2 regions of the Priestia sp. JNUCC 25 genome follow, and region 2 is predicted to be linked to the other one. Evidence: a T-box and tRNA genes for the amino acid it is inferred to sense, from the RefSeq annotation. Region 2 holds a T-box; the other holds one or more tRNA genes.
The links. A T-box is a leader RNA that pairs with one kind of tRNA and senses whether it is charged. The one in region 2 lies ahead of ileS (isoleucine--tRNA ligase), so its partner is inferred to be a tRNA-Ile.
Positions count from the first base shown of each region.

Region 1: it has a tRNA-Ile gene. The T-box ahead of ileS (isoleucine--tRNA ligase) is inferred to sense a tRNA for this amino acid. The anticodon was not compared.

Region 1 covers NZ_CM132211.1:4,316,705-4,332,472, reverse strand. The annotation lists gene JNUCC25_RS22765 (YqfQ family protein) at 1-435, opposite strand, end outside; gene JNUCC25_RS22760 (DEAD/DEAH box helicase) at 612-1,931, shown strand; gene JNUCC25_RS22755 (deoxyribonuclease IV) at 1,960-2,847, shown strand; gene JNUCC25_RS22750 (DUF2624 domain-containing protein) at 2,897-3,148, opposite strand; gene JNUCC25_RS22745 (metal ABC transporter ATP-binding protein) at 3,422-4,201, shown strand; gene JNUCC25_RS22740 (metal ABC transporter permease) at 4,198-5,040, shown strand; gene JNUCC25_RS22735 (Fur family transcriptional regulator) at 5,037-5,450, shown strand; gene JNUCC25_RS22730 (5' nucleotidase, NT5C type) at 5,481-6,056, opposite strand; gene JNUCC25_RS22725 (G protein-coupled receptor family protein) at 6,316-6,681, shown strand; gene ispG (flavodoxin-dependent (E)-4-hydroxy-3-methylbut-2-enyl-diphosphate synthase) at 6,720-7,823, opposite strand; gene JNUCC25_RS22715 (hypothetical protein) at 7,975-8,307, opposite strand; gene JNUCC25_RS22710 (MFS transporter) at 8,384-9,595, shown strand; gene JNUCC25_RS22705 (DUF1189 domain-containing protein) at 9,743-10,534, opposite strand; gene JNUCC25_RS22700 (DUF456 domain-containing protein) at 10,882-11,367, shown strand; tRNA gene JNUCC25_RS22695 (tRNA-Asn) at 11,430-11,504, shown strand; tRNA gene JNUCC25_RS22690 (tRNA-Met) at 11,506-11,579, shown strand; tRNA gene JNUCC25_RS22685 (tRNA-Asn) at 11,620-11,694, shown strand; tRNA gene JNUCC25_RS22680 (tRNA-Ile) at 11,698-11,774, shown strand; tRNA gene JNUCC25_RS22675 (tRNA-Ser) at 11,786-11,878, shown strand; gene sodA (superoxide dismutase SodA) at 12,076-12,684, shown strand; gene JNUCC25_RS22665 (MFS transporter) at 12,814-14,091, shown strand; gene JNUCC25_RS22660 (peptidoglycan D,D-transpeptidase FtsI family protein) at 14,253-15,768, shown strand, end outside.
Region 2 covers NZ_CM132211.1:4,079,014-4,094,781, reverse strand. The annotation lists gene spoVE (stage V sporulation protein E) at 1-175, shown strand, start outside; gene murB (UDP-N-acetylmuramate dehydrogenase) at 716-1,621, shown strand; gene JNUCC25_RS21465 (cell division protein FtsQ/DivIB) at 1,775-2,533, shown strand; gene ftsA (cell division protein FtsA) at 2,959-4,254, shown strand; gene ftsZ (cell division protein FtsZ) at 4,296-5,453, shown strand; gene spoIIGA (sigma-E processing peptidase SpoIIGA) at 5,730-6,653, shown strand; gene sigE (RNA polymerase sporulation sigma factor SigE) at 6,684-7,403, shown strand; gene sigG (RNA polymerase sporulation sigma factor SigG) at 7,552-8,331, shown strand; gene JNUCC25_RS21435 (YlmC/YmxH family sporulation protein) at 8,681-8,935, shown strand; gene pgeF (peptidoglycan editing factor PgeF) at 9,010-9,831, shown strand; gene JNUCC25_RS21425 (YggS family pyridoxal phosphate-dependent enzyme) at 9,839-10,522, shown strand; gene JNUCC25_RS21420 (cell division protein SepF) at 10,539-11,003, shown strand; gene JNUCC25_RS21415 (YggT family protein) at 11,007-11,276, shown strand; gene JNUCC25_RS21410 (YlmH family RNA-binding protein) at 11,328-12,101, shown strand; gene JNUCC25_RS21405 (DivIVA domain-containing protein) at 12,186-12,680, shown strand; T-box leader at 12,750-12,970, shown strand; gene ileS (isoleucine--tRNA ligase) at 13,041-15,768, shown strand, end outside.

The DNA.
Region 1 (15,768 bases), 240 kb from region 2:
CGCTGCTTTTAGTACTCGCTGAACATTCCCCATCATGGAGCTCAAGTTAGCAGGGTTCGTTAATCCTTGCAAACCTCCAAGCAGGGAAGAAGAGTTAGTCGCTCCTGCAGCACCTTGGGCTCCTGAAAGTCCAGAAAACAAAGAACCTCGAGGAGCAGCTGCAGCCGCTTGTTGAAATGGTATGTTTCTATTTCCGCCTCTTCGGAATAGGCGAGTTAAGAAGTTACCTCCTCCACGGTTCAGGCCTTGCTGATTCGGGTAAAATGATTGTTGAGCATTTGTTTGCTGGGCAAAGTTACGAAACTGCTGTAATGGATTAAATTGGCCAAAGTTACCAGGTTGTTGCCCAAAGCCGTTTTGTGGTGGCATTCCTGGCATCATTCTTCTTTGCATACCGGGTGGAAATGGTGGTCTTCGCTGTAGCAAAGGACGCACCTCCTTTAGTAAAGTAGATTTTCTTTTACTATCGTATGCAACTCGCGATAAAATGTTTTTGAAACAGGTAATAAGTTTTAGTAATATGAATGAGAAGTAGTCACAGAAGGAAAAATCGATTATAATCATATATTGTGCCTTAAAAGATGAACGTGAATGTAAAAAAGGAGACTATTATGGAAAAAACAAACTTTGAACGTTTTGAGTTTCAACCATTTTTAATAGAAGCAATTAAACAATTAGGTTTTTATCAGCCTACAGAGATTCAGGAGCGCTTAATTCCTTCCGTTTTAAAAGGGGAAAGTGTAATTGGTCAGTCGCAAACAGGGACCGGCAAAACACACGCTTATTTATTGCCTTTACTTGAAAAGGTAGACCCTAAAAAAGAAGAAGTACAAGTTGTGATCACCGCTCCAACTCGTGAGCTTGCTTCTCAAATTTATCAAGAAGTATTAAAGCTAACAAAACACAGTGCTGAAGGAGAGGAAATTTCAGCAAAATGTTTTATCGGCGGTACAGATAAGCAGCGTACAATCGACAAATTAAAGAAGCAGCCTCAAGTTGTTGTAGGAACACCGGCTCGTTTGTTTGATTTAGTAAATGAAAAAGCGTTAGTTGTGTATACAACAAAGGCGTTAGTAGTAGACGAAGCTGATTTAATGCTTGATATGGGATTTTTAGAAGATGTGGACCGTTTGGCAAGCAACATGCCTGAAAAATTACAGATGCTTGTTTTTTCGGCAACTATTCCTGAAAAATTAAAGCCATTCTTAAAAAAATACATGGAAAATCCAAAATTTACGCATGTTTCGCCGAAGCAAGCAGCAGCAGCTAAATTAGAGCATGTATTAGTTCCACTGCGTCATCGTAACAAGTTTAAGCTGCTGCATGATATGCTTATTTCGTATAATCCTTATTTAGCTATCGTCTTTACAAATACAAAGAAAATGGCGGACGAAGTAGCAGATGACCTACTGTCTAAAGGCTTAAAGGTAGGAAGAATTCACGGAGACTTATCTCCTCGTGACCGTAAGAAAATGATGAAGCAAATTAATAATTTAGAATTTCAATACGTAGTAGCGACAGATTTAGCAGCTCGCGGTATTGATATTGAAGGAATTTCACACGTCATTAACTTTGAGCTTCCTTCAGATCTAGATTTCTACATTCACCGCGTAGGACGTACAGCTCGTGCCGGTCATTCTGGCATTGCTGCTACAATCTTCGATGTGGAAGATGAAGATGCAGTAAATAAGCTGGAGAAAATGGGAATCGAGTTTGTAAACAAAGATCTTCAAAAGCAAGAATGGGTTTCCATCGATGACCGTAACCGCCGTAAAAAGCGTGTGAAGAAAGCGGATGAAGTGGGAGAAGAGGCACATCGCTTTATTCAAAAGCCGAAGAAAGTAAAGCCTGGCTACAAGAAAAAACGTGCTCGTGAAATTACAAAGTATGTGCAAAAGAAAAAGCGTAGTGAAAGACGCAACAATCGTTAATCGCAATAGGTTAGAGGTGTAAAAAGGAATGTTGAAAATTGGTTCTCACGTATCGATGAGCGGCAAAAAGATGCTTTTAGGAGCAAGTGAAGAGGCAGCTTCTTACGGAGCAAATACGTTTATGATCTATACAGGCGCTCCACAAAATACTCGTCGCAAAAAGATTGAAGAGCTTAATATTGAAGCTGGTCTTTTGCATATGAAAGAGCATGGAATGACAGATATTGTTGTACATGCTCCCTATATCATTAATCTAGGAAATACAACAAAGCCCGAAACATTTGAGCTTGGAGTAGATTTCTTAACGTCTGAAATTCAGCGCACCCATGCTCTTGGCGCAAAGCAAATTGTTCTTCACCCAGGAGCTCACGTGGGTGCTGGAGCAGATGCCGGTATTCAGCAAATTATCAAAGGTCTAAACGAAGTGTTGACAGCTGATCAAGAAGTTCAAATTACGCTTGAGACAATGGCTGGAAAAGGAACAGAGTGTGGAAGAAGCTTTGAAGAAATTGCCCAAATTATTGATGGCGTGACGCACAATGAAAAGCTCTCTGTTTGTTTTGACACATGTCACGTACATGATGCTGGTTATGATATCGTTCAAGACTTTGACGGTGTATTAAATGAATTTGACAAAACCGTAGGAATACAGCGAATTAAAGTGCTTCACATCAATGATAGTAAAAATGTATGCGGTGCTCGAAAAGACCGCCATGAAAATATTGGATTTGGTGAAATCGGATTTGGTTCACTGAATTATATTGTTCATCACCCAGCGTTTACAGAAGTTCCTAAAATTCTAGAAACTCCTTATGTAGGAGAAGATAAGAAAAATAAAAAAGCGCCATATCAGTTGGAAATTGATATGATTCGTGCACAAAGCTTTGATTCAGAGGTAAAACAAAAGCTTATGTAATTTCATATGTGGTTGAAAGAGGTCATGTCTATAGACATGACCTCTTCTTTTACATCAACTGCTGAAATAATTCATTCACTCGTCTGGCAGTTTCACGATCTGTTACTTGAGCAATTTGTTTGATTAAATTTCGGCGCTCTTCAAGGTTATAAATATTTACGGGCTGCTGTCTAATGACGGATACAAGGGTATGTGCCTGCTGATCTGTAATGGGGATGTTGTATTGTTTGCTATACTTTAAAAGCTCTTTCGGGGTAATGTTGTTTACTTTCTTATTGACAATCTGCTGTACAATTTTCATATGATTACCTCCTCGTCATATACAGTTTATGAATAAAAAAGAAAGATGTGACTATATTGTGTAATAAAACAACATTTTGAGTCGGATGAACTTACAGAGGCAAGAAAGGGAAGGAGTGAAACGGCTTAGTTTACAAATAAAAGACAATCCTGTATACTACATTAATGACTAAATCGTAATGATTCTGAGAAAGTAAATGGGTAACGGAGTATACGATAGAAACCGTGCCCTCTTTTGTATGGAGAAATATAAAAAAAGAATGGTGAGGCGCATATGAATACACCTGATATCATTGAAATTGATCATTTATCATTTCAATATGATGGAGTGAATGTATTAGAAGATATAAGTTTTTCAATTCCGAAAGGAGCTTTTTTGGGTCTCGTTGGTCCAAATGGTTCTGGGAAATCAACGCTAATCAAATGTTTGCTTGGTTTGCAAAAACCATCTCAAGGTGCAATTCGTTTATTTGGAAAAGATCAGAGAAGGTTTAAAGAACGAAGTAAAATTGGATATGTATCGCAAAAAGCGAATAGTTTCAACAGCGGCTTTCCTGCTACCGTTTTTGAAGTGGTTTCCACGGGTCTTACTTCAAAATTAGGTTTGTTTCGCTTTATGAATGCTTCTCATAAACAAAAAGTGAAAGAAGCGGTAGAAGCAGTGGGGATGAGCGAATTTTTAAATCGAAACATAGGAGAACTATCCGGTGGTCAGCAGCAGCGAATTTTTATTGCACGCGCGCTTGTAAGTGAACCCGAGCTGTTAATTTTAGATGAGCCAACAGTCGGAGTGGATGCACAAAATGTGTACACTTTTTATGAGCTTCTTGAAAAGTTAAATAAGGAAAAAGGAATTACGCTCGTGCTTGTCACTCACGATATTGGCACTGTCTCAGAAAAAGTAACCCACGTTGCTTGTTTAAATAAATTTCTACACTTTCATGGGAATGCCAAAGAATTCGAACAGCTTTGTGAACATGACGTATCTATGTTTTATGGTCATAATGTTCATGTGTTAACCCATGATCATCATCATGGAGGGCAGCACGTATGATAAGCAGTTTATTTCAATTTGAGTTTTTACGAAATGCATTTTTAACCGGTATGATTATTGGCGTCTTAGCTCCTTTATTGGGCACGTTCATCGTAGTAAGACGTCTTTCTTTAATTGCAGACGCGTTAAGTCACGTGACGCTAGCGGGGATTTCTGCGAGCTTGCTTCTTAGTCAGAAAATAGGGTTTATGCAAGGAGTGAACCCCGTCTATTTAGGGATGGTATCTTCCGTTACAGGCGCTCTTTTCATTGAAAAACTTCGAAGCGTCTACAAGCATTACCAAGAGCTGGCCATTCCGATTATTTTATCGGGCGGAATTGGTATTAGTGCAATTTGTATCTCGCTAGCGGACGGTTTTAATAATGATTTAATGAATTATTTGTTTGGAAGCGTAAGTGCGGTGAGTCGTTCGGATCTTTGGACAGTTGTTGTTATAGCCGTATTTGTTATAGCTATTGTCTTTTTCTTATATAAAGAATTGTTTATTTTATCTTTTGACGAGGAGCACGCTTCTGCTTCTGGGATTAAATCGAAGTGGATGCACTTTTTATTTATTGTGATGGTTGCTCTTGTCATTGCTGTATCGATGCGTATCGTCGGTATCTTATTAGTGTCATCTCTTATGACTCTTCCTGTAGCAGCAAGCATTCGCTTAGCTAGAGGCTTTAAACAAACGATTTTGCTTTCGGTGATTTTTGGTGAAATATCTGTTTTAGGCGGATTATTTTCAGCGTACTACTTGGATTTAGCACCAGGCGGTACAATTGTTGTCATTGCTGTTGTTATTTTAATCATATCTATTATGATTAATAAAGGACGGAAGGGGAAACAAAAATGAATTTAACTGAAGCCATTCATTTATTAAAAGATCAAGGATATAAACATACAGGAAAACGTGAAGAAATGCTTGCCCTGTTTTCAAAATCAAATAAGTACTTAACGGCAAAAGATGTATTAGAATACATGAAGCCTGATTATCCTGGTCTGAGTTTTGATACAATCTACCGTAATTTATCATTGTTTGTGGAGTTAGGCGTACTTGAAATGACAGAGCTTTCGAGCGAAAAGCACTTTCGATTTAAATGTGCAACCGCCCATCATCATCACCACTTCATTTGTTTAGATTGTGGAAAAACAAAAGAAATTGAAGCTTGTCCGATGGAGTATGTAGACGAGGATTTGCGAGGATACAATATTACAGGCCATAAATTTGAAATTTACGGTCAATGTATAGAATGTAATCAATAAAAAAGAGAGGGCGTTATGCACCTCTCTTTTTTATTTTTGCTGTTCTTTTAACCAGCTGGCTACCCACTGATCTGCTTCTAGCCAATTGTATACGCGAACCACTCCTTTTGGAACAGGTAAGCGATTATAAGGAGTATCAAATAAGATAACGGGGATATTGCATTCTTCACTGATTTCACAAGCATTATCATGTTTGTCTTCAAAAAAGATATCAACATCATATCGTTTTGCTGTCTCAACTTTAAAATGAGATCCGACTAACTCAATGTGATGAAACGATAGTTCATTTTTTTGAAACCATTCTTCCGTGACGTCCAATAGCTTATCGTGCCTTGCACTAATAAAGAATAATTCGTGCTTTTGATGCCATTTTTGCAAAACCGCTTTTGCATCGTCTGCAAGTGGAGAGGTTTCGTAAATAGAGCGTTCATTTGCTTTAAACCATTTCCCGAGTTCAGCAGGTGATACATTTACAAAAGGGCTGAAATCATATTCTGTAATGTCTTCAAGTGTTAAATTTAAGTTAAAGGCTTTATTTAAATGAGGAACAAAAGTTTCAGGAGAAGTAACAGTTCCATCAATGTCAATTCCAAACTTTTTCGTCAACTACGTGCACTCCTTTAATACGTTTATTCTACTTAGGTGCTTGATTATTCTTGTCTAGTGTAACATAAAGCCCAAACAGAAACAGTAATACTTTTTATACGCCTTTGGCAAAACGTAATGATCACTGCATGGCCTGGTGATTGCGTCTGTACCTATTTCTTGTAAGAGAGTGAGCAGCTGTATAAGATTGACACTTATAATTTTCCCTCGCATTCAGATACTATAAATGCTCCTTATTTACGAAAGCGAGGGATTAAGCATGGAGAATGAAGAACAAAGGCGTAGAAAAGATGTATATGAAGCTGATTTCATGGAAGAAACTGCAGCTGAAGTGGGCGTTCCTTACCGAGTAGGAGAGCCTCATGCAGAGCGTGAAGTTATAGATATTGATCGCAATCGCAATCATGAAGTCGCTGGACGAGGAGAAGGAACGGGATACGGTCGTTTCGCACTCGTGCTTTCGATTCTTTCACTATTCTTTTTACCAATTATTCTTGGTGCCGCTGGGATTATTCTAGGGTTTATCGCACGCAGAAAAGGAGCACTTACGCTAGGAGCATGGGCAATAGGGATCGGAGTTGTATCGATTATTGTCGGTACGTTTATATTACCGTTCTTTTCATAAAAAAAAGCGAGGCGCATATGCGCCTCGCTTTTTTTGGGTTATGATTTAGCTGCAGCTTTTTCAGCTTCTTGCTTTGCGTGATATTCAGCAGCAATTTTATCAATTTCTTTTTTTAGTTCCTCAACCATTGTTTCTTCAGGAACTTTGCGTACGATTTCGCCTTTGCGGAATAGTAGACCTTCACCGCGTGCTCCTGCAATCCCGATATCAGCTTCACGAGCTTCACCAGGACCGTTTACAGCGCAGCCAAGTACCGCTACTTTAATCGGTGCTTTTACAGTTGAAATATACTCTTCAACTTCATTAGCAATGCTAATTAAATCAATTTCAATACGTCCGCAAGTTGGGCAAGAAATAAGAGTTGCAGCATTGGAAGCTAAACCGAATGATTTTAGCAATTCGCGCGCAACTTTTACTTCTTCTACAGGATCCGCACTTAAAGAAATACGTAATGTATTTCCGATTCCTTTAGATAAAATAGCGCCAAGACCTGCTGCACTTTTTACAGTTCCTGCAAATAATGTACCTGATTCTGTAATTCCTAAGTGAAGAGGGTAGTCAAATGCTTGAGCAGCTTTTTCATAAGCTTCAATTGCCAAGTTAACATCCGATGCTTTCATTGACACGATGATGTCATGGAAATCAAGGTCTTCTAAAATTTTAATGTGATGAAGTGCACTTTCTACCATGCCATCTGCTGTCGGATAGCCGTATTTATCTAAAATACGTTTTTCAAGTGAACCAGCGTTAACTCCAATACGAATTGGAATATTTTTAGCTTTTGCAGCATTTACAACAGCTTCCACTTTTTCACGGCGACCTATATTACCAGGGTTGATACGGATTTTATCCGCTCCGCCTTCAATTGCTTTTAATGCTAAGCGGTAGTCAAAATGAATATCCACAACTAATGGAATGTTAATGCGTTTTTTAATTTCAGGGATTGCATCTGCTGCGCGCTCGTCTGGACAAGCAACACGAACAACTTGGCATCCTGCTTCTTCTAAACGTTTAATTTCTGCAACCGTTGCTTCAACATCATGTGTCTTAGTGGTTGTCATACTTTGAATAACTAACTCGTTGCTGCCTCCGATTGTTAAATCTCCAACTTTAACCGGGCGTGTTTTTGTACGATGTATAATTTCACTCACGTGATAATCTCTCCTTCAAAATGAAATCAAGAATTTGAATTCATTAATAGAATAACTCTTTATGAACAAAATAACTAGTAGAAAGTACTACCTTAGCTATTTTAACAATGACTATCCCATCTTGACAAGAAGAATGCTGTCATTACTTGTAAATAGGGAACTTATACGTTTTTCCAATTTGAATATCCTCAGGCGCTGTACCGTTATTTAACTTTTTGAAGTCTGTAATCATTTGGTTCATAGAAACCGGTATCGATTTTTTTGTAAGCTCCTCAATGACGGACAAAACTGTATCGCCTGGCTTAATTTTTATTTTTGTATAGGTGGAAGAAGAGCTGGCGGCTTTTGTTTCTGCAGGCTGCGCTTTGCTGACTTGAACTGCTTCAGTAGCAGTGGGAATGGTCCCGTATTTAATGTCGTAGTGACAAATATATCCGATAAAAGCGAAAGCGGCTAATGCACATAGCTTTTTCATTATGCTCCTCCTTCATTCTTTTGCTTATGTGTAAAGCCTATGCTTGTCTTACTTAAATATGATTGGAGAACGAAAATTGAAAGAAAAATTAATGATTGTTTCATTAGGCTTATTGCCTTTAATCATGGTGCTGGGAAATTCCATGCTCATTCCTCTGCTGCCAAGCATTCAAAAGTCACTTCATTTAAGCGGAGTTCAAACCAGTTTGATACTGAGTGCATTTTCGATTCCAGCCGCATTGTGTATCCCTGCTGTAGGGATTTTATCAGACCGGTATGGGCGTAAAAAGTTAATCATATATTCACTCGTCATGATGATAATAGGTAGTATCATCGCTGCTAGTAGTGCTTCATTCTCTTCTGGAAGCTTTGCTGTGTTGATGGCAGGCAGAGTCATTCAAGGGATTGGAGCTGCAGGTACTACAACGTTGGCAATGGCATTAACTGGAGATGTATTTACAGGGGAAAAAAGAGCAAAAGTCCTCGGGATTTTAGAAGTGTATAACGGAGTTGGAAAAGTGGTTGCACCGATAATTGGAGCATCGGCAGCACTCGTCGTATGGTATGCCGCGTTTTTTGTCTATCCTTTAGCTGCAGGTGCTGCTTTAGTAGGTATAGTGATGTATGTGAGAGAAGGGAAAACAGGTTCGGATTCAGTATCTGTTCAAGAATATTTAAAGAAAGCTATTGGGATTGTCTATGATAAAAGAAAATCGCTTTTTCCTTTATTCTTTGTCGGGGGATTAGGGTTGTTTTTATTATTTGGCATTTTATATTACTTATCTTTTCTAATAGAGGAAACGTATCATATAGACGGTTTTTTTAAAGGAACCGCTTTTTTATTTCCTCTTGGTGCGATGACGCTCGTTTCTTACTGGACCGGTCAACGCATCAAAACAGATCTAGAGCTCATGAAAAAATTAATGATAGTAGGGATAACTCTTTTATTCCTAATGTTTGGAGTATTAACGATTATTTATACGCTTCCTGTGCTGATGTTTTGTTTGACAGTCGCCTTTGGCGGCTTAGGATTTGTTCTTCCGTGTATTAATATGATGATTACTTCAGCGGCTTCAGACGAAGAAAGAGGGTTTATTGTATCCATTTATGGAACGGTGAGATTTTTAGGAGTAGCGTTGGGACCTGTTGTTTTTGAAGTGTGGATGCATGCTGAAAGGCTGATGTTTGTTTATAGCTTTATTCTGCTCACAGCAGGAGGTTTGTGGGTTTTGTATCAGTTGAAAATTCTTTCTTCTGCAATGGGAAGAAGAAAAGTTGTACCGAAATAAAGAGGCTGAGACTTAACTAAATCACTCCAATCACCACCTAGAAGCAGCCGCATACATGAAACCTGCGTTCACCATATCAATAAAAAAATCCGAACGAGTTGGATTCTCTATCAAGAATCTAGATTCCTCGTTTGGATTTTCCTTCAACTAAAATATGTTTGTCCCAGCATCTTTATTAGGTTTTACCTTTTTTCTTATAGGAACCCTTGTGACGAGCAACAAGTAAATGAAGAATGTTCCTATCCAGTAAAGAGAGCTATGTAGTGCTAGAGACAAAGAAAAAGCTTCAAAAAGCGTATAAAGCAGCGTGAAGGCTACCGTACTATAAGCGCTCAGTGCCCATAGCTGCTTGAAAGGAAGCTGCTTTTTAGTAATGAGTCCAATCAGTTTTCCAAGATAAGCAAGGCAGGTAATAGAAAGGAAGTTTAGTCCAGATGTTAATACGTACAGTAAAAGCATAGCGATAGGGACAAGTATGTATAAAGAAAATTTTTGTTCGTGAAGCAAGTTTAGCAGTTCATTTTTATCTTTATGATGCCAGTTTAGCAACTCATATGAATACGTTTGTGTTTGTGAATTAGTCGTGATGTAAATTCCATCCTTTAAAAAACCAATTGCATGAGCAGGGGAATGAAACCGTTCAATAGACTGTGAGGGGTTTAAGATAAAAGCGGTACCGTTTGCTTTTTTTGTGAAAGGTTGACTTGACGTAAGCTGTGAGTTTGAAATAGAAAAAGAAGGAACAGATTTCGGAAGATCTGTAGTAGCGATATGATAGCCGTTTACAATCGTCAAAGTCATAAAGAAAAATGTAGGCAGCAAAGAAATAAATGTTAAAAACAGCACAAAGCCAATTGTTTTATTCGTATGCTCAAAGCGAAGCGACCTTATTTTTTTGAAGGAAGTAAAACTCCATGCCATCTTTTTCAGCATGCTCATTGTAAAGCCTCCTCTTATTGAAGATTCTGATTATACCTTATTTTATAGCGAAAATTTAAGGTTTACAATAGATTTTAGAAACCGTTACCAATTACAATGATGCGGTGGAGCGTTTTGTCACAAGCACATCTTATGCGTATATGTACAGGTTTTGCCGTCATTGTTTTTGAGGATATTACGGGTAGCTTGAGGACCGTGCTGTTAATATTGCAGAGGTACACTCGAAAATCATTATTTGAAGAGGTATTCGAAAGTAAAATAAAGGAAGGACTCGTCGTGCAAGGTCTTTCTTTATAGGAGTGATTATTGTATGATAAATAGTAATAATAAAAAGGATAGGTGCGGGCATGGCTATTTTATGTTGGGCATTAATTATCATTAGCTTTGTTGTATCGTTTGTTGGGTTGGTTTATCCTATCATCCCAAGCGTGCTATTTGTAGCTCTAGGATTTGTTATATACGGTTTATTTTATGATTTTAGCTCCTATAGCTGGTTATTTTGGGTGATACAAGGATTGTTAGTTGTCGCACTTTTTTTAGCAGACTATATAGCTAATATTATTGGTGTGAAAAAATTCGGAGGCACTAAAGCAGGTGTTTGGGGAAGTACAGTTGGGCTGCTTGTGGGTCCGTTTGTCATTCCGGGATTTGGAATTATTTTAGGGCCGTTTATCGGAGCGATTGTAGGAGAACTGATTGTTCATCGGACCACAATTAGCAACGCAGTAAAAATTGGAGTAGGTTCGGTTATTGGCTTTTTTAGTGGCGCTATTTCAAAAGGATTTATTCAACTGCTGATGATTGCCTATTTTTTATACGCTGTTTTAAAATAATATATTGACTTTAGGCTAGAAACATGTTAAATTTTTAATGTCGCTAGTAAATGTTATATTGTTCCACAGTAGCTCAGTGGTAGAGCTATCGGCTGTTAACCGATCGGTCGTAGGTTCGAGTCCTACCTGTGGAGCCATGGCGGTGTAGCTCAGCTGGCTAGAGCGTACGGTTCATACCCGTGAGGTCGGGGGTTCGATCCCCTCCGCCGCTATTTTCCAATTTGCGTTTGTGACATACATAATTCATATTGTTCCACAGTAGCTCAGTGGTAGAGCTATCGGCTGTTAACCGATCGGTCGTAGGTTCGAGTCCTACCTGTGGAGCCATGTGGACCCTTAGCTCAGCTGGTTAGAGCAGACGGCTCATAACCGTCCGGTCGCAGGTTCGAGTCCTGCAGGGTCCACCATTTATAGGGTTGGAGGAATACCCAAGTCCGGCTGAAGGGATCGGTCTTGAAAACCGACAGGGGTGTTAAAGCCCGCGGGGGTTCGAATCCCTCTTCCTCCGCCATACTATTGTCTATTCAAAGCTTCTTTTGAGAAAAAGAAGCTTTTTTTATGTTTAAAAGAATAGCGAATGGGAATTAGGTAAATATAAATCATGGATTAGGAACTTTTTATTTGAAACAGTAGGGTAAATTTGCTAATCTAAACGTATATGGTGCTTTTGCGCCAAAATGCTTACATATTTTGAAGGAGGAATTATTCATGGCTTACAAATTACCAGAACTACCTTATGCATACGATGCACTGGAACCACATATCGACAAAGAAACAATGAATATTCACCACACAAAACATCACAACACATATGTTACAAATCTAAACGCTGCTGTTGAAGGCAAAGCGGATTTAGAAAGCAAAAGTATTGAAGAGTTAATTTCAAACTTAGATGCTGTTCCTGAAGATATCCGTACAGCAGTACGCAATAACGGTGGCGGTCATGCGAACCACTCATTATTTTGGACAATCCTTTGCCCTAACGGCGGCGGTGCTCCAACTGGTGAATTAGCAGACGCTATCGCTAGCAAATTCGGCAGCTTTGATCAATTCAAAGAAGAATTTGCAAATGCAGCTAAAACTCGCTTCGGTTCTGGCTGGGCTTGGTTAGTTGTAAACAACGGCGAATTAGAAGTAACAAGCACACCAAACCAAGATAGCCCATTAATGGAAGGCAAAACGCCAATTCTTGGTCTAGACGTTTGGGAGCACGCTTACTACTTAAATTACCAAAACCGCCGTCCAGATTACATTTCAGCATTCTTTAATGTTGTAAAATGGGACGAAGTTGCTAAGCGTTACGACGCTGCAAAATAAGCTGAAGACGTATTTAAGAGCCAGTAAAGTAATTATTACCTTTACTGGCTTTTTTGTTTTCCAATTCTTTTACATATCTCCTTTTCTTTTTCACACACTAGGTGTAGAAGAGAAAAGGAGTTTTTTGATATGCCTTTATTAAAAAAAGTAGTTGGAGATGTAGAAGTTAGTAAAGATTTACTTTTGCTTTTAATTATAGGCGGTCTTTATGCCTTGGCTATTTCAATTTCCAATTCGTTTGTTAACATTTATCTGTGGAAACAATCAGGCGAATTTTCGGATCTCGCTATTTATAATTTAGCGGTAGTGGTGCTTCAGCCGCTTACGTTTATTTTAGCAGGTAAATGGGCCAAACGAATTGACCGGGTTGTGGTTTTAAGGTTAGGTGTATCTTTTTTAGCTGTTTTTTATATCGCTGTATTAGTCAGTGGAGCTAACGCAGCCGAGTATTTAGTATTGCTTGGTGGACTGCTGGGTATAGGATACGGCTTTTATTGGCTAGCTTTTAATGTGCTAACTTTTGAAATTACAGAACCTGATACAAGAGACTTTTTCAACGGATTTTTAGGGATCTTAAACTCTTTTGCAGGGATGATTGGTCCTTTAGGAGCGGGCTTTGTTATTTCCGCTTTGTATGAATCACTTGGGTATAAAATTGTGTTTGGTGTATCGCTGCTATTGTTTATCGGTGCCGTTGTGCTTAGTTTTTTTATTACAAGACGCGCAGCGGAAGGAGTATACAAATTTAAAGAAGTATGGGCTGAACGAAAAGTCAATAAAGACTGGAATCGAATATTGCAGGCTCATTTCTTTCAAGGGTTGCGTGAAGGTACGTTCATTTTTGTTGTATCCGTCATGGTATTTATTACGACGGGAAGTGAATTAGCTTTAGGAACATATGGACTGGTGAATTCAGCGGTTGCGTTTGTAGGATACTATGTTGCCTCAAGGTTTATTAAGCAAAAAAATCGCCTTCGGTTTATCTTCACAGGAGGCCTCCTTCTCTATGGAGCAGTCTTTTTGCTTATCTTTAACTTATCGTATCCAAAGTTAATTATATATGCTGTTTGTATTGCCATTGCCTATCCTATTTTGTTGGTTCCATTCATTTCTCTAACGTACGATGTGATTGGACGAGCAAAAGACGTTGTTTCAAAAAGAATTGAATACATTGTTGTCAGAGAAGTATTTCTGAATATCGGGCGCGTCGTTTCCATATCTTTATTTTTAATAGCTGTACTAATTTTTGATGAAGCAAAAAGTATTCCCATTTTATTAGCTATTGTTGGAGCAGGGCATACGATCATTTATTTTTGTGTGAGACATATCTCACAGCCTCTGCACAAAAAAGAAACGACTGTTACTCCTCCGGTATTAAATGAAGGAGACGGAGAGTCTCCAGCTTAGAGTGTTGTCAGCTCCTTCATTTGTACTATGGAAAATGCTTCGCTTTTCTTTTAGAATAAATACGTTGTGTAAATAGGCACCTGCCAGGTGTCTATTTATTTGCTAAATGTCTGATTTTATGGTGTTATGGTATATATGTTTTATAAAGTGTAGGTGTTGGTATGAAAAAGAAAAAAAGAAGAAAAAGTCACGTGCCTTTTCGTGTGAACTTACTTTTCTTGACCGTATTTGCCCTATTTTCCGTATTAATTTTGCGGTTGGGACTTGTTCAAATTGTGTACGGTGAGAATTACGAACGAGAAGTCGAAAAAACACAGGACGTTACGGTCAGTACGCCTGTTCCTCGAGGGAAAATGTACGATCGTTATAACCGCGTAATTGTAGATAATACCTCTTTAAATACGATTACATATACTCGTTTTCAAGGAAATACAGCTGAAGAAAGGCTGCGCATCGCTAAAAAGTTAGCCACTATGATCGATGTTCCTTACACCACAAATGTGATTGATATTCCAGAAAATAAAAAGAATAAAGATGCTAAAAATGTGGTAAAAATTACAGAACGCGATATGAAGGATTATTGGATTATGCTTCACCCTAAAGAAGCGGAACAGAAAATTACGCAAGCTGATCGCAAAAAAGTTCAAGATGGTGAAATGACTGATGACGAACTGTATCAACATCAGTTAGACCGCATCTCTAAAAAAGATTTAGAAAGTCTAAAGAGTGATTTAGAAGTTCTCGCTATTAAGCGCCAAATGGAGGCAGGTTACTCTAACACCCCGCAAATTGTTAAGAGCGGTGTGACAAATGAAGAGTATGCCGTTGTAAGTGAGCACTTAGATGAACTTCCAGGTGTTGATACAACAACGTATTGGGATCGCTCATACCCAGAAAACAGTACTCTCCGTACTTTGCTTGGAAATGTATCATCTGCCAACGAAGGACTGCCCAAAGATAAAGTACAGTATTACTTGTCAAGAGGCTATAGCCGAAATGACCAAGTTGGGACGAGCTATTTAGAGAAGCAATACGAAGCCCAGCTCAGCGGTCAAAAAGAAAAAGTTCAATATGTAACAGATAAAAAAGGAAATCTCCTTGATACAATTCAAGTGTCTAAAGGTGAACGCGGCAGTGATTTGGTTTTAACTATTGATATGGAGCTTCAAAAAGCAGTAGAAAAACAAATTACGGACCAGCTTTTAGCTAAAAAGCAAATGAAAGGAACGCAATTTTTAGACCGTGCTTTTGTTATTATGATGGATCCTCACACAGGAGAAATTTTAACAATGGCAGGTAAAAAATACACCATTGATAAGAAGACTGGGGCGCCTAAAATAGAAGATTTTTCATTGGGGAATATTTCAACATCTTATACAATGGGCTCTGTTGTAAAAGGAGCAACGGTTTTAGCCGGCTTAGATTCAGGAGCTATTAAGCCAAACACAGTGTTCGTTGATGAACCGTTAAAAATTAAAGGAACACCGGTTAAAAAATCAGCTGAGGCTGAAGGGCTAGGACCCTTAACGTATTCATCTGCGTTAAAATATTCATCCAACGTATTTATGTTTAAAACGGTAATGGCTATGGCTGGGTTACAGTATCATAAAAACATGACTTTACCGATTAAACCTGATACATTCAGCGAACTGCGTTCTTACTACAGTCAGTTCGGCT
Region 2 (15,768 bases):
AGGAATTATTTCAATGGTTGCGATTCAAGTCATGATTAATATAGGCGTGGTAACAGGTCTTATGCCTGTTACGGGAATTACGCTTCCATTTTTAAGTTACGGCGGATCATCGCTGACGCTCATGCTGGCAGCAGTTGGAGTTTTGTTAAATGTTAGTAGATATTCTCGCTATTAATTGAAAAAAATTGTATAATGTCAAGTAGGCAATGGTCTACTGAAGTAAACCGTCATCTTAAATCCAAGTGCACGCCGGATTTTGTTGGCGGTTTATTTTCGATTTTTTACAGGTAGATGATATTTTTGTATGAAATGTTTTTAAAATGTAATGTTGTGATAACCAATTTTGAGTCCAACTATGGTATGATGTGTAAGGTTAAATGTTTTATCTTAGTGAGTAAGTGAACGTATGTGCACTTATGAGCGTAGCGTTTTTTTATGACTGTCAGCATGTGTTTAACTTCTAAATGAAAAACGATAAAAAAACAATCAAAATTACTTTATATAGCAGATGAACGTACATTCTATGGGTGAATGTCATACGATAAATAAAAATGATGAAATTGACAACAGAATAGAGTGCCTTCGTAGAAAAAAGGTATCTTACAAGGTGCTGCTGCTTAGTTACGAATCTGTTCTTATTATTCTTATGCATTAGAAGTAAGGGCGCATTGACATGAAAGTTTTATAACAGCAAAGAGGGTTTTAGGAGGTTCTTATGGAAGCGTTAGTAAAAGAGTTAGTCGAAGCGAATATTGGAAAGGTTCGTGAAAATGAACCGCTAGCAAAACATACAACAATGAAAATTGGTGGTCCAGCAGATGTGCTTGTAGAACCTGATTCTGTTGATCACTTAAAAGTTACAATGGATATTATTAAAAAACACGGCGTGAAATGGAGAGCGATTGGTCGAGGATCTAATCTTCTTGTTTCTGATAAGGGAATTGAAGGTGTGGTCATTAAGCTCGGAGCCGGATTAGATGATTTAACAGTAGATGGAGAGACGGTTACTGTAGGTGGGGGATACCCTAGCATCAAGCTTGCAACAGTTATTACAAAACAAGGTCTGTCTGGACTGGAGTTTTCAAGTGGAATTCCTGGATCCGTGGGAGGCGCTGTTTATATGAATGCAGGTGCCCATGGTTCTGATATGTCTCATGTAGTCGAAAAAGCGTTGATTTTATTTGAAGATGGCACTCTTGAGTGGCTGACAAATGAAGAGCTTCAATTTTCGTATCGTCATTCAATTCTACAAAAAGACCGTCCTGGAGTATGTGTAGAAGCTGTGCTGCGTTTGAAAAAGGGAACGAAAGATGATATTGTGGCGGTCATGCAGAAAAATAAAGACTATCGCCGCGAAACACAGCCTTGGAATTTCCCTTGTGCAGGAAGTATTTTTAGAAATCCACTTCCAAATTATGCAGGAGACTTAATTGAAAAGTCCAACTTAAAAGGTTTTTCAGTAGGCGGGGCGCAAATTAGTGAGCAGCATGCGAACTTCATTGTCAACACAGGAGATGCAACGGCTTCAGACGTGCTGAATTTAATTGCTCACGTTAAGAAAACAATTAAAGAGAAATTCGATATTGATATTCATACAGAAGTTGAGATTATCGGTCGCTAATTACCCAGCCCGTGGCTGTATGGTTATGCGTGAAAAGGTAGCTTTTATGTGTTTATTCTATGCTATAATGGGGATATTCTCATGAAGCAAAGATTGGAAATAAATGGATGGTAATTCCTCGTTTATTTTCTCAAATGGATAAGGGTGAAAAAAATGGAAAAAGGTAAGTTAATTGTTTTAGAAGATCGGGTACCGAAGCTGCAAGAACAGCGAAAGCAAAAAGCAAATAGACGGCTTATTTTGTATTTATCACTCTTTTTCATCCTTATTTTATTTATTGTATATTCTCAATCTTCTCTGAGTAATGTTTCTAACATTGAAGTACAAGGGAATAAACATGTAAGTGATAAGGATATTGTCAAAGCGAGTGGTCTGTCCAAAAAAACCAGCTACTGGAAAGCTGATGCTGATCAAATTCAAGAAAAAGTCGAAAAAAACCCTGAGGTAAAGGAAGCTGTCATTCACAAAACATTTCCTAATAAGGTCGTAATCGACGTAAAAGAGTACGCAAGAATTGCATATGTAACCTCGGGGAATAAATATTTCCCTGTGAATGAAAATGGAAAAGTTTTAAAAGAAGTAAGTGCTAAGAAAGTGTCATCCGAAGCTCCGTTGCTAATTGACTGGAAAGACGGAGAAGCTATACAAAGCATGGTTCAAGAATTAGCTAAAACGCCTAAGAGTATAAAAGGGGCTATTTCTGAGATTTACTATGCGCCGACAAAATCAGAACCTCTTCACATAGAGGTATTTATGAATGATACGCGTGAAGTAAGCGGGAAAATTAGCAACTTCTCTGATAAAATTGTTCATTACCCAGCTATTGCAAGTAAATTGAGTGATGATCAAAAAGGTATTATTGATTTAGAAGAAGGATATGCATTTAAACCTTATAAAAAGAGCAAGCAGTAATTATTTTTTATAAGTGTTAATTAAAGGAAATAGATGAGTTGAGACTGGCAAACTAGCCCTTGTACATTGTATAATCACATGCAAGTATTCTGCATACATATGATTTTCTTCTCCGGTGCTGTGAAATGGAAATGTAATATTTGTTCTAGGTAAGTTTCGCTTTTCTCAGTGTACATCTTAGTGTAGACTTGTAGTTAAATAGCTTTTTTTCAGTGAATTTTAGGCTTAAATCTAAAAAAAGTCAAAACAAGAACGTTTTGTTCTTTGAAAGAGATAAAGTCTGTGAAAAACTTGAAAAAAATTGATTTTACAAAAGGGAAACAGATGTATTTGTTGAATATTTTCATATAATAAAAAATTAATATTGTTGTTCTTCTTAATTTATTAAGATGACATGTGCAGAAAGAAAAAGGAGGTGCCAAAGAATGAACAGCAATGAAATATACGTTAGTTTAGACATCGGTACATCCAGTGTGAAAGTAATCATCGGAGAGATGAGTAACGATTCATTGAATATCATTGGTGTAGGGAATGTTAAATCACACGGACTAAAAAAAGGTTCTATCGTTGATATAGATGCAACAGTTCAATCTATTAGAAAAGCAGTAGAACAAGCTGAACGAATGGTAGGCATTACAATTAAAAAGGTTGTAGTGGGCATAAGCGGAAATCATGTATTTTTACAGGATTGTCACGGAGTAGTAGCCGTGTCAAGCGAGAATCGTGAAATTACAAACGAAGATATTCATCGAGTAATTGATGCTGCTCAAGTCATGTCTATCCCGCCAGATCGTGAAATCATTGATGTTATTCCAAAGCAATTTATTGTAGATGGCTTAGAAGGTATTAACGATCCTAGAGGTATGATTGGGGTACGTTTAGAAATGGAAGGCACAATCATAACAGGATCTAGAACGGTTTTACATAACTTATTACGCTGTGTAGAAAGAGCTGGTTTAGAAATCAGTGATATTTGTTTACAGCCTCTAGCCGCTGGTTCAATTGCATTATCTCGTGATGAAAAAAACTTAGGTGTCGCACTGGTAGATATCGGTGGAGGTTCAACAACGGTTGCGATCTTTGACCAAGGACATTTGAAAGTAACAAATGTACTAGCTGTTGGTGGAGAGCACATTACCAAGGATTTATCGATTGGCCTTCGCACATCGACTGAAGATGCGGAAAATATTAAGATAAAGCATGGACATGCTTTCTACGATCATGCTTCTGAAGAAGAAGTATTTAGTGTACCGATCATTGGAAGCGATCAGCATCAGCAGTTTAATCAGCTCGAAATCTCTGATATTATTGAAGCTAGATTAGAAGAGATTTTAGATATGATTACGCAAGAGGTAAATCGCCTAGGATACAAAGATATTCCAGGAGGATTTGTTTTAACAGGCGGAGTAGTAGCGATGCCTGGTATTCTTGAGCTAGCTCAAGTAATTTTAAAGAATAACGTGCGCATAGCAGTGCCTGATTATATTGGAGTACGTGAGCCGCATTATACAACAGGCGTAGGATTAATAAAATTTGCATACAAAAATGCTAAAATACAAGGCCGGGAAATTGGAGCGCCAGTTGTGGAAGAAGAGCCGATTGAGCAAGAAATGATCAAACCTAGCCCGAAACCACAGCAGCCGCAACAATCAGCTGAGCAGCCGAAAAAGAAAAATGACCAAAATTTAATGAAGAAGTTTTTTGGATACTTCTTTGATTAACGTTACGGATTGGTAATTTCGAAGAATTAGGAGGAACTATCATGTTGGAGTTTGATACAAGTGTAGACCAATTAGCGACGATTAAAGTAATCGGTGTCGGAGGCGGCGGTAACAACGCGGTTAACCGAATGATTGAACATGGCGTCCAAGGTGTAGAATTTATTGCAGTTAATACAGATGCACAAGCATTAAATTTATCAAAAGCTGAAACAAAAATGCAAATCGGCGCTAAATTAACAAGAGGATTAGGTGCAGGTGCTAATCCAGAAGTTGGTAAAAAAGCAGCTGAAGAAAGTAAGGAACAAATCCAAGAAGCACTAAAAGGTGCAGATATGGTTTTCGTAACAGCTGGTATGGGTGGAGGAACTGGAACTGGTGCAGCTCCAGTCATTGCCCAAATTGCTCGTGAGCTAGGAGCACTAACGGTAGGTGTTGTTACTCGTCCGTTTACATTTGAAGGCCGTAAGCGTTCTACTCAAGCGGCAGGCGGCATTGCGTCAATGAAAGAAGCAGTGGACACGCTGATTGTTATTCCAAATGATCGCTTATTGGAAATCGTTGATAAAAACACGCCAATGCTAGAAGCGTTCCGTGAAGCGGATAACGTATTGCGACAAGGTGTGCAAGGTATTTCAGATTTAATCGCAGTTCCTGGATTAATTAACTTAGACTTCGCTGACGTGAAAACAATTATGTCTAACAAAGGATCTGCACTTATGGGGATCGGTATTGCAACTGGTGAAAACCGCGCTGCTGAAGCGGCTAAAAAAGCTATTTCAAGTCCACTTCTTGAAACATCTATCGATGGAGCTCAAGGTGTATTAATGAACATCACAGGCGGTACAAACCTAAGTCTTTACGAAGTACAAGAAGCTGCAGATATCGTTGCTTCGGCTTCTGACCAAGAAGTGAACATGATCTTTGGATCTGTTATTAACGAAAACCTAAAAGACGAGATTGTTGTTACAGTTATTGCAACTGGCTTTAGTGACCAAGATTTATCACAGCCAAAACCAGGTCGTCCTTCGTTATCGGCGAATCGCATGCAGCAATCGACACAGCAGCCGGCCCCACAGCCGAAGCGTGAAGTAAAGCGTGAAGAACCTGTACAGCAAGAATATACGCGTCCATCTCAGCCACAGTCTGAAGATGCGCTAGATATTCCAACATTCTTACGAAACCGTAATCGTAGACGCTAAGAAAATAAAAAGCCAAGACCTCTGTTTTATACAGAGGTCTTTTTTTATGCCATGAAGCTAGAAAACTCCAAAAGAATATAAAAAACATTCGACATGGTCAATATGATGCCTTCAAAGGGTTTGTGTTTTCTTTCTAAAAGTGGTGTGACAAATATCGAATGATTTCCTCAAAAATACTGCTTGTTTCTCGGCATGAACTGACAGACTTTCTAATAGGATGTACTATATACTAATTTTTAACAGAAAAATTCAGAAAGAATGGAGAGGTTATAAACATTGCCAATCTATTTAGATTTAATATGGATGCTGAATTTTGGGTTAGATACGATTTTACTAATGTTATGTGCAGTTGTACTTAAACGGAATTACAAGTGGTGGCGGCTTTTGCTTGGGGGCTTTATCGGTTCATTGATTGTCCTTCTTATGTTTACGCCTTTTTCTCATCTTATGGTTCACCCTGCTATTAAAATTTTATTCTCTTTTTTTATGGTATTGATGACGTTTGGTTATAAACGACTGCGCTTTTTCTTTGAGAATTTATTAACGTTTTATTTTGCAACCTTTGTTGTGGGTGGAGGATTAATGGGCGTTCACTTTTTATTTCAAGATCAGTTCCTTGTTCTTAATCAAATGGTTGATACGAAATCTCCACAGTTTGGTGATCCTATTAGCTGGATATTTGTTCTTATCGGTTTTCCGCTATTATCTTATTTTTCAAAAACACGAGTTGATGATTTGCGAATGAAAAATATTACATTTGATCAGCTGGTAGATGTGGAAATTATTTTAAACGAACAGACGCTGTCGATGAAAGGACTTATTGATAGTGGAAACCAGCTTGTAGATCCGCTGACGAAAACCCCGGTTATGATTGTTACAGCAGATTCTTTAAAAGAAATATTGCCTGAAGGCTTAATGGAATTAAGCAAAAATGTCCAATCCTTTTCACACAGCGAAGATATTGATCAAGAGTGGTATTCAAAAGTCCGCTTTGTCCCTTATCGAAGCGTGGGCCAAGCCAATCAGCTGCTGCTTGCTCTAAAGCCAGATATGGTAAGGCTTGTGCATCAGTCCAATACGATTGAAGTCACTAAAGTATTAGTAGGTATTAGTCATACAACGCTTTCAGTGGAGAAGCAATATGAGTGTATTGTTCATCCGAAGCTTATTGTTATTGGAGAAGTAAGTTCCGCATCGTAAAAGGTGTGAACAAATAAAGGAGGATACAGAATGGCTACATATCGAATTCGATTTCAATTATGGTGGTACAAATTATTAATTAAACTTAAGCTAAAAACAGATGAAGTGTACTATATAGGAGGAAGTGAAGCTCTTCCACCCCCTTTAACAAAAGATGAAGAAGAAGTGCTCTTAAAAAAACTTCCATCAGGAGATGAAGCAGCACGTTCGCTGTTGATTGAGCGTAATTTGCGACTTGTTGTTTATATTGCCCGCAAGTTTGAAAATACGGGAATCAATATTGAGGATTTAATTAGCATCGGCACCATTGGTTTAATTAAAGCAGTAAACACGTTTAATCCTGAAAAGAAAATTAAGCTAGCGACGTACGCCTCTCGCTGTATTGAAAATGAAATTTTAATGTATTTGCGCCGCAACAATAAAATTCGATCTGAAGTTTCATTTGATGAGCCGTTAAATATTGATTGGGATGGAAACGAACTGTTATTGTCTGACGTGATGGGAACCGAAGAAGATATCATCACAAAAGACCTAGAAGCCAATGTAGATCGAAAACTCTTGTTGAAAGCACTGCACCAATTAAATGATCGTGAAAAGCAAATTATGGAGCTGCGTTTTGGGCTAGCCGGCGGGGAAGAAAAAACGCAAAAAGATGTAGCTGATATGCTAGGCATTTCTCAGTCTTATATTTCAAGGCTTGAAAAACGAATTATTAAACGGCTGCGAAAAGAATTTAATAAAATGGTTTAAGTAAAAAAGCTGATTGTATAAGGGCTGAGAAGCATCTTATACAATCAGCTTTTTTAGTGGAGAATTGTCAGAATTGTAAAAGTGCATATTTTTTCCTTCTGAGGAGATACTGAATTCAGAACATCATCTCCTGTTAGGAGGGAAAGAGTTGACAAGAAATAAAGTAGAAATTTGTGGAGTAGATACTTCGAAACTTCCCGTATTAAAAAATGAAGAAATGCGAAAGTTGTTTAAACAAATGCAGGCTGGAGATGGAACAGCAAGAGAAAAGCTAGTAAGCGGAAATTTACGTCTCGTACTCAGCGTGATCCAACGTTTTAACAATCGTGGAGAATTTGTTGATGACTTATTTCAGGTTGGATGTATTGGATTAATGAAATCCATTGACAATTTTGATTTAAGTCAAAACGTGAAGTTTTCTACATATGCTGTCCCAATGATTATAGGGGAAATTCGCCGCTATTTACGTGACAATAATCCAATCCGTGTTTCTCGTTCCCTTCGTGATATTGCTTATAAAGCTCTTCAAGTTCGTGAAAGACTTATGAGTGAAACATCCAAGGAACCTACAGCTGAGGAAATTTCAAAAGTCCTAGAAGTACCGCATGAAGAAATTGTGTTTGCTTTAGATGCTATCCAAGATCCGGTTTCTCTATTTGAACCTATTTACAATGATGGTGGAGACCCAATCTATGTCATGGATCAGCTAAGCGATGAACGCAACCGTGATTCAACTTGGATTGAAGAAATTGCTTTGCAAGAAGGTATGAGAAGATTGAACGAGCGAGAAAAACTAATTTTACGAAAGCGCTTCTTTCAAGGTAAAACACAGATGGAAGTGGCTGAAGAAATTGGTATTTCTCAAGCGCAAGTTTCTCGTTTAGAAAAAGCTGCTATTAAACAGATGAATAAAAATATTCAAAGTTAACAAAAGCTATCTAAACTGGCAGCTGCTCGCGTTCATACAATTAATACCATCCACTTTATTTGATGTTCAACTTAATAAGCATCGTGTCTATAAAAACAGACACGGTGCTTATTTTGTATGTATCGATGTATAATACATGACCAAAAGATATTCATATCAGATTTCCTATTGCTGTGAGGACTTCTAGCTACTCATTGAGAATGTCTCTTGCTAAAAAGCTGTGTAATTAGTAAACAAAATGCCTATAGAAAGAGAATGGCAGAGAAAAAAATAAGCTTTTCCTTCATGAAATGAAAATTTGAAAATATACATAGGCTAAGGAATAAAGTTGGCTATAGGAGGAGAGAGCATGTTAAAGATTTCAGAATTTCAGCTGAAAGATGTAGTGAATGTAGCTGATGGCAAAAAACTTGGAAATGTAGGGGATATTGATATTGACTTAACAACGGGAAAAATACAGGCCGTCATTATCGGAGGCTCTCGTGTATTGGGCTTCTTTGGAAAAGATGATGAAATTGTGATTCCGTGGAAAAATATTGTGAAAATTGGTTCTGATGTCATTTTAGTACGTTATAAAGACGCATTTCAGCCTGAAGAGAATTAGTTTTTTGTCAACAGCACCTAGCAATCTGTGGTACAATATGTGAGAACAAATGAAACAAGGGATGTGTCACATACATGAATCCTGAGCCATTAAAAAAAAGTCATCACGAGTCGTTTATGTGGCTGAGCCCTTGGGTAGAAAAGAATGATATGCTTGTTGCTGGTTTCACCACAAAAAATGGTGGTGTGAGTAAACCTCCATTTGCTTCTTTTAACCTAGGGCTTCACGTAAACGATAACGTAGAAGATGTTATTACAAATAGAAAAATTTTAGCAGCCGAACTAGACATGTCTTTTGAAAGCTTTGTATGTGCTGAACAAGTACATGAAGCAACTGTTCAAAAAGTAACAAAAGCCGACTGTGCAAAAGGAATCTACAAGTATGAAGAGGGCATAAAAGCAACGGATGGCATTTATACAAATGAATCTGATATTTTGTTAGCTTTATGTTATGCAGATTGTGTTCCGCTGTACTTCTATGCGCCTGATCACCATTTAGTTGGTCTTGCTCATGCTGGGTGGAAGGGAACAGTGAAAGATATTGCAGGAAATATGATTCGACGTTGGGTAGAGCAAGAAAATGTTCCGGTTGAAGATATTTACGTGGCGATTGGCCCTTCGATTGAAGATTGCTGTTATGTTGTCGATAACCGCGTCATTACACAAGTAAACGAAGTAGTTGGCCAAAATGGATATCAAGAAGTAAGCCCTGGACAATACGCGCTTAATTTAAAAAAAGTCAATAAGCTGCTGATTCAAAACGCAGGCGTATTGCCGGAACGAATTTTAACATCGTCGTATTGTACAAGCTGTGAAGATGACCTGTTCTTCTCACATCGCCGCGACCAAGGGAAAACAGGACGCATGTTTAATTTCATAGGCTTTAAGGAGGAGTAATTACATAGTGACAGCTAGCGTAAGTGAAAATCTAGAAGCAGTTCAACAAACAATTGCTGAAGCGTGTAAAAAAGTTAATCGAAATCGAGAAGATGTAGAGCTGATTGCTGTAACAAAATACGTTTCCACAAAACGAGCAGCAGAAGCAGTGGATGCAGGCATTTTACATCTCGGAGAAAACAGGGATGAAGGTCTTCTAGAAAAGTATGAATCAATCGGTGAGAAAGCGACCTGGCATTTTATCGGAAGCTTACAAACAAGAAAAGTAAAAAATGTGATTGATAAAGTTGACTATATTCATTCACTAGACCGATTATCTTTAGCAAAAGAAATTGATAAACGTGCAGAACATCGTATAAAATGTTTTGTACAAGTTAATGTTGCCGAAGAACAATCAAAGCATGGCCTTGCTGTAGAAGATGTAATTCCATTTATTCAATCTCTTGAAGCATTTGCAAATATCCAAGTGGTCGGATTGATGACAATGGCCCCTCACACAGATGATGAGTCTACGCTTCGCAGCTGTTTTAAAGGTCTAAAGAAATTGCAGAATCGCATACAAGAACTAAACTTGCCATATGCACCGTGTACAGAGCTATCAATGGGAATGTCAAACGATTATGCAATTGCAATTGAAGAAGGAGCAACATTCATTCGACTAGGAACCACGTTAGTTGGGAATGAACGTTAAGGAGGTGTAATTCAAGATGAGTATGAAAAATCGCTTTAGAAGTTTTTTTGCTCTTGATGACGATACTGAATATGTAGAAGAACATTACGAAGAAGAAGAGTCGGTAGAAGAGCCTGTACAGCAGTCGAGACCAGCGAAAGCTAGTCAGCAGCCGAATCAGCAGCAAAACGTGATTAGCTTGCAAAGCGTTCAAAAATCATCAAAAATGATGCTTTGCGAACCTCGCGTCTATGCCGAAGCACAAGAAATTACGGATCATTTAAAAAATCGTAAAGTCGTAGTTGTGAATTTACAGCGCATTCAACGAGATCAAGCAGTGAGAATTGTCGACTTTTTAAGTGGTACAGTTTATGCTTTAGGCGGGGACATTCAAAAAATTGGAACCGACATCTTTTTATGTACACCTGATAATGTAGACGTAAGCGGAAGCATTTCAGATATGATGGGAGAACATGATACAACAAACGTAAAGAGGTGGTAGTTTTTGGACATCGTTTTTGGGATTCTTGGAAAATTAATTGGGCTTTACTCATGGGCACTAATTATTTACATTTTGATGTCTTGGGTACCCGATGTAAGGGCGTCTAAGTTTGGTCAGCTGCTTGGCAGTATTTGTGAGCCTTACTTAGAGCCTTTTCGTAAAATCATTCCGCCTATTGGCATGATTGATATTTCACCTCTTGTCGCAATCTTTTTATTGCGATTTGCGGAAAGAGGCGTGTATTCACTTAATAATGTGGTGGGGTTTATTTAAAAAAGGAATCGCTGGATTCCTTTTTTACATACCAATAGTAGGAGTAATAATATGTCTATTTATGAACATTTTAGGCAAGAAGAACATGGATTTATTGACCAGGTTCTTCAGTGGAAAGAAGATGTCCTACATCAATACAGCCCAAAATTAACGGACTTTTTAGATCCAAGAGAGCAGCAGATTGTGACGGCTATTGTCGGGACTGAAGGAGAGGTTCAAGTTTCATTTGATGGTGGACAACCGTTTGCTGAACGCAAGCGTGCGCTGCTATACCCGGATTACTATGTACCTGAAAGCGAAGATTTTCAGTTGCATATGTATGAGCTCAATTATCCTAAAAAGTTTGTGACGATTGAACATCCTCAAGTTCTTGGTTCGGCGATGTCCTTAGGACTGCGCCGTTCAAAATTTGGCGATATTTTGGTCGCGGGAGACGATATTCAGCTTGTAGCTGCAGAGGAAATTTCTTCTTATATTGAGATGAATTTAACATCAATTGGAAAAGCCAAAGTTTCACTTTCTTCTATTCAAAGGGAGCAGCTGCATGTGGTAAAAGAAGAGCTGATTGAACACGTTTATACAGTTTCTTCAATGAGGCTTGATGTTTTGCTGTCGACCATTCACAATTTATCAAGACAAAAAGTCCAGCCGTTTATTGCAAATGGAGCGGTAAAAGTAAATTTTAAAGTCATTGAACAGCCTTCTTTTGAATGTCATGAAGGTGATATTTTGTCACTTCGTGGTCACGGCAGAAGTCGTATCGTTTCACTTGAAGGTAAAACAAAAAAAGAAAAATGGCGAATTGTTGTAGGAAAGCAGAAATAAAGAAATCTACTAGCAGGAAATTTTAAAATTATGTCGAATAAACCATTACTAATGACGTAATGAGACAACACGGAGGTGGCCTAGATGCCTTTAACCCCTTTGGATATTCATAACAAAGAGTTTAATCGCGGATTTCGCGGATATGATGAAGATGAAGTAAATGAGTTTCTTGACCAAGTAATTAAAGACTATGAGCTGGTAATGCGTGATAAAAAGGAGTTAGAAGGAAGAGTATCTGAATTAACAGATCGTCTTGGACATTTTACTAACATCGAAGAAACGTTAAATAAATCAATTTTAATTGCTCAAGAAGCAGCGGAAGATGTGAAGCGAAACGCTGAAAAAGAAGCGAAGCTCATTATAAAAGAAGCAGAAAAAAATGCGGACCGTATTATTAATGAAGCACTGTCTAAGTCTCGTAAAATTGCGATGGACATTGAGGAGACGAAAAAGCAGTCTAAAGTATTTAGAACACGTTTCAAAATGTTAATCGAAGCACAGCTTGAAATGTTAAACAGCGACGACTGGGATCAGTTGATGGATTATGAGATGCCAGCGCTAGAAGAAAAAATTGACTAGTCAAGACATCATCTTGACTTCTCACGTTTTGTTGTCATATAATTTGGTAACAGATGAAATTTCATATCTAACAGTACGGAGACAGGGACAGTAGCTTTTTTAGTTTGTCAAAGCGAATCGAGGATGGTGTGAGCTCGATAACAAACAAAAAAGTGAAAATCACCCTAGAGTACCATTGCTGAACTGATGATAGTAAGCAGTGGCGGTTTATTCACGTTACGAATGCAAAGAGGATTTGCGTGCAGCAAATCTACTAGGGTGGTACCGCGGGAGGCCTTCTCGTCCCTTTTTGGGATGAGGAGGTCTTTTTGTTATGGTACAAAAAGATATGAAATTTACGTTTTTTTTGGAGGGTAAAACATGGAATATAAAGATACATTATTGATGCCAAAAACTGAATTTCCGATGCGTGGAAATTTACCGAACCGCGAGCCTAAAATGCAAGAACAGTGGGCTGAAATGAATATTTATGAAAAAGTACAAAAACGTACGGAAGGCCGTCCGCTATTTGTCCTGCATGATGGACCTCCATATGCGAATGGCGATATTCACATGGGACATGCATTAAATAAAATTTTAAAAGATTTTATCGTTCGCTATAAGTCGATGTCAGGCTTCTGCGCACCTTATGTACCAGGCTGGGATACACACGGTTTGCCAATTGAAACAGCTTTAACAAAAAATAAAAAAGTAAACCGCAAAGAAATGACGGTAGCTGAGTTCCGTAAGCTTTGTGAACAGTATGCTTGGGAACAAGTAAACGGCCAGCGTGAGCAGTTCAAGCGTTTAGGCGTACGCGGAGATTGGGATAATCCATATGTAACGCTTCAGCCACAGTACGAAGCGCAGCAAATCAAAGTGTTTGGTGACATGGCGAAAAAAGGCTACATCTACAAAGGGTTAAAACCTGTGTACTGGTCCCCTTCAAGTGAGTCTGCTTTAGCAGAGGCGGAAATCGAATACTATGACAAGCGTTCAGCTTCTATTTACGTAGCGTTTAACGTAAAAGATGGTAAAGGTGTGCTTGAACAAGATGAAAAATTCATCATTTGGACGACAACACCATGGACAATGCCAGCTAACCAAGGGATTGCTGTCAATCCTGAGCTTCAGTACAGCGTAGTTGAAGCAGATGGAGCGAAATATGTAGTGGCAACTGAACTGATTGAAACAGTTGCTAAAGAAATTGAATGGGCTGACTATAAGACGCTTCGTACGGTAAAAGGTTCAGAACTTGAGCGTGTAGTAGCTGAGCATCCAATCTACAAGCGCGATTCTTTAGTTGTTCTTGGCGATCACGTAACAACCGATGCTGGTACTGGGTGTGTTCATACAGCACCGGGACACGGGGAAGACGACTTTATCGTTGGTCAAAAATACGGTTTGGAAGTTCTTTGTCCAGTCGACAGTAAGGGTCATATGACGAATGAGGCGCCAGGATTTGAAGGATTATTCTATGATAAAGCGAATAAGCCGATTACAGACAAACTAGAAGAAGAAGGCGCGCTGTTAAAATTAAGTTTCATTACCCACTCATACCCACATGACTGGCGTACAAAGAAACCAACAATTTTCCGTGCAACGGCACAGTGGTTTGCGTCTATTAAAGATTTCCGTGAAGATTTATTAAAAGCAGTAGAAAAAACAAAATGGGTGCCTACTTGGGGTGAAACGCGACTTTATAACATGGTGCGTGACCGCGGAGACTGGTGTATTTCTCGTCAACGTGCATGGGGCGTTCCGATTCCGGTATTTTATGCTGAAAATGATGAGCCAATCATTACGGATGAAACAATCGAACACGTATCAAATCTATTTAGAGAGCATGGATCAAACGTATGGTTTGAGCGTGAAGCAAAAGACTTGCTTCCAGAAGGCTTTACTCATGAAGGAAGCCCAAATGGCCGCTTCACAAAAGAAACAGACATCATGGACGTATGGTTTGACTCTGGCTCTTCACATCAAGCTGTTCTTGAAGAGCGTGAAGACTTACAGCGTCCGGCTGATTTGTATTTAGAAGGTTCTGACCAATATCGCGGCTGGTTTAATTCAAGTCTTTCTACAAGTGTAGCTGTAACGGGTGAAGCACCTTATAAAGGGGTACTTAGCCACGGGTTTGCTTTAGACGGTGAAGGTCGCAAAATGAGTAAGTCATTAGGAAACGTTGTAATTCCAGAAAAAGTAATGAAACAACTAGGTGCAGATATTTTACGTTTATGGGTAGCTTCTGTAGATTACCAAGCTGATGTTCGTGTATCTGATAACATTTTAAAACAAGTAGCAGAAGTATATCGTAAAATCCGCAACACGTTCCGTTTCTTACTAGGAAACTTAGCGGACTTTAATCCAACAACTGATGCTGTAGCCGTTGAAGACCTTCGTGAAGTAGACCGCTACATGCTTGTGAAGCTGAACAAATTAATTGATAAAGTGAAAAAATCTTATGATTCATATGAATTCTCAAGCATTTATCACGCAGTGCATAATTTCTGTACAATTGATATGAGTTCATTCTACTTAGACTTTGCAAAAGATGTATTGTACATCGAAGCAGAAAATAATGTAGAGCGTCGCAGCATTCAAACGGTCCTTTATGAAACGTTATTATCGTTAACGAAATTAGTGTCTCCAATTCTTTCTCATACAGCAGACGAAGTATGGGTTCACATTCCAAATGTAACGGAAGAAAGCGTGCAGCTAGTTGATATGCCAGAGGTTCAAGAAATCGAAGGAGCAGATCAATTAGTAGAAAAATGGGATGCATTCATGGAGCTTCGTGATGAAGTATTAAAAGCGCTAGAACAAGCTCGTAATGAAAAAGTAATCGGTAAGTCTTTAGAAGCAAAATTAACGCTGTATCCAACAGCAGATACGAAAGAACTGTTAGCATCTATTTCTGAAAATGTAGGTCAACTCTTCATCGTTTCAGATCTTGAGGTAGCGGAAGGTGAAGCACCTGCTGAAGCACAAAAATTCAGCTATGCTTCAATTGTTGTAAGTAAAGCAGAAGGTGAGAAGTGTGAGCGCTGCTGGGTTGTATCACCAACAGTTGGCGAAGATCAAGATCACCCGACCTTATGTACACGCT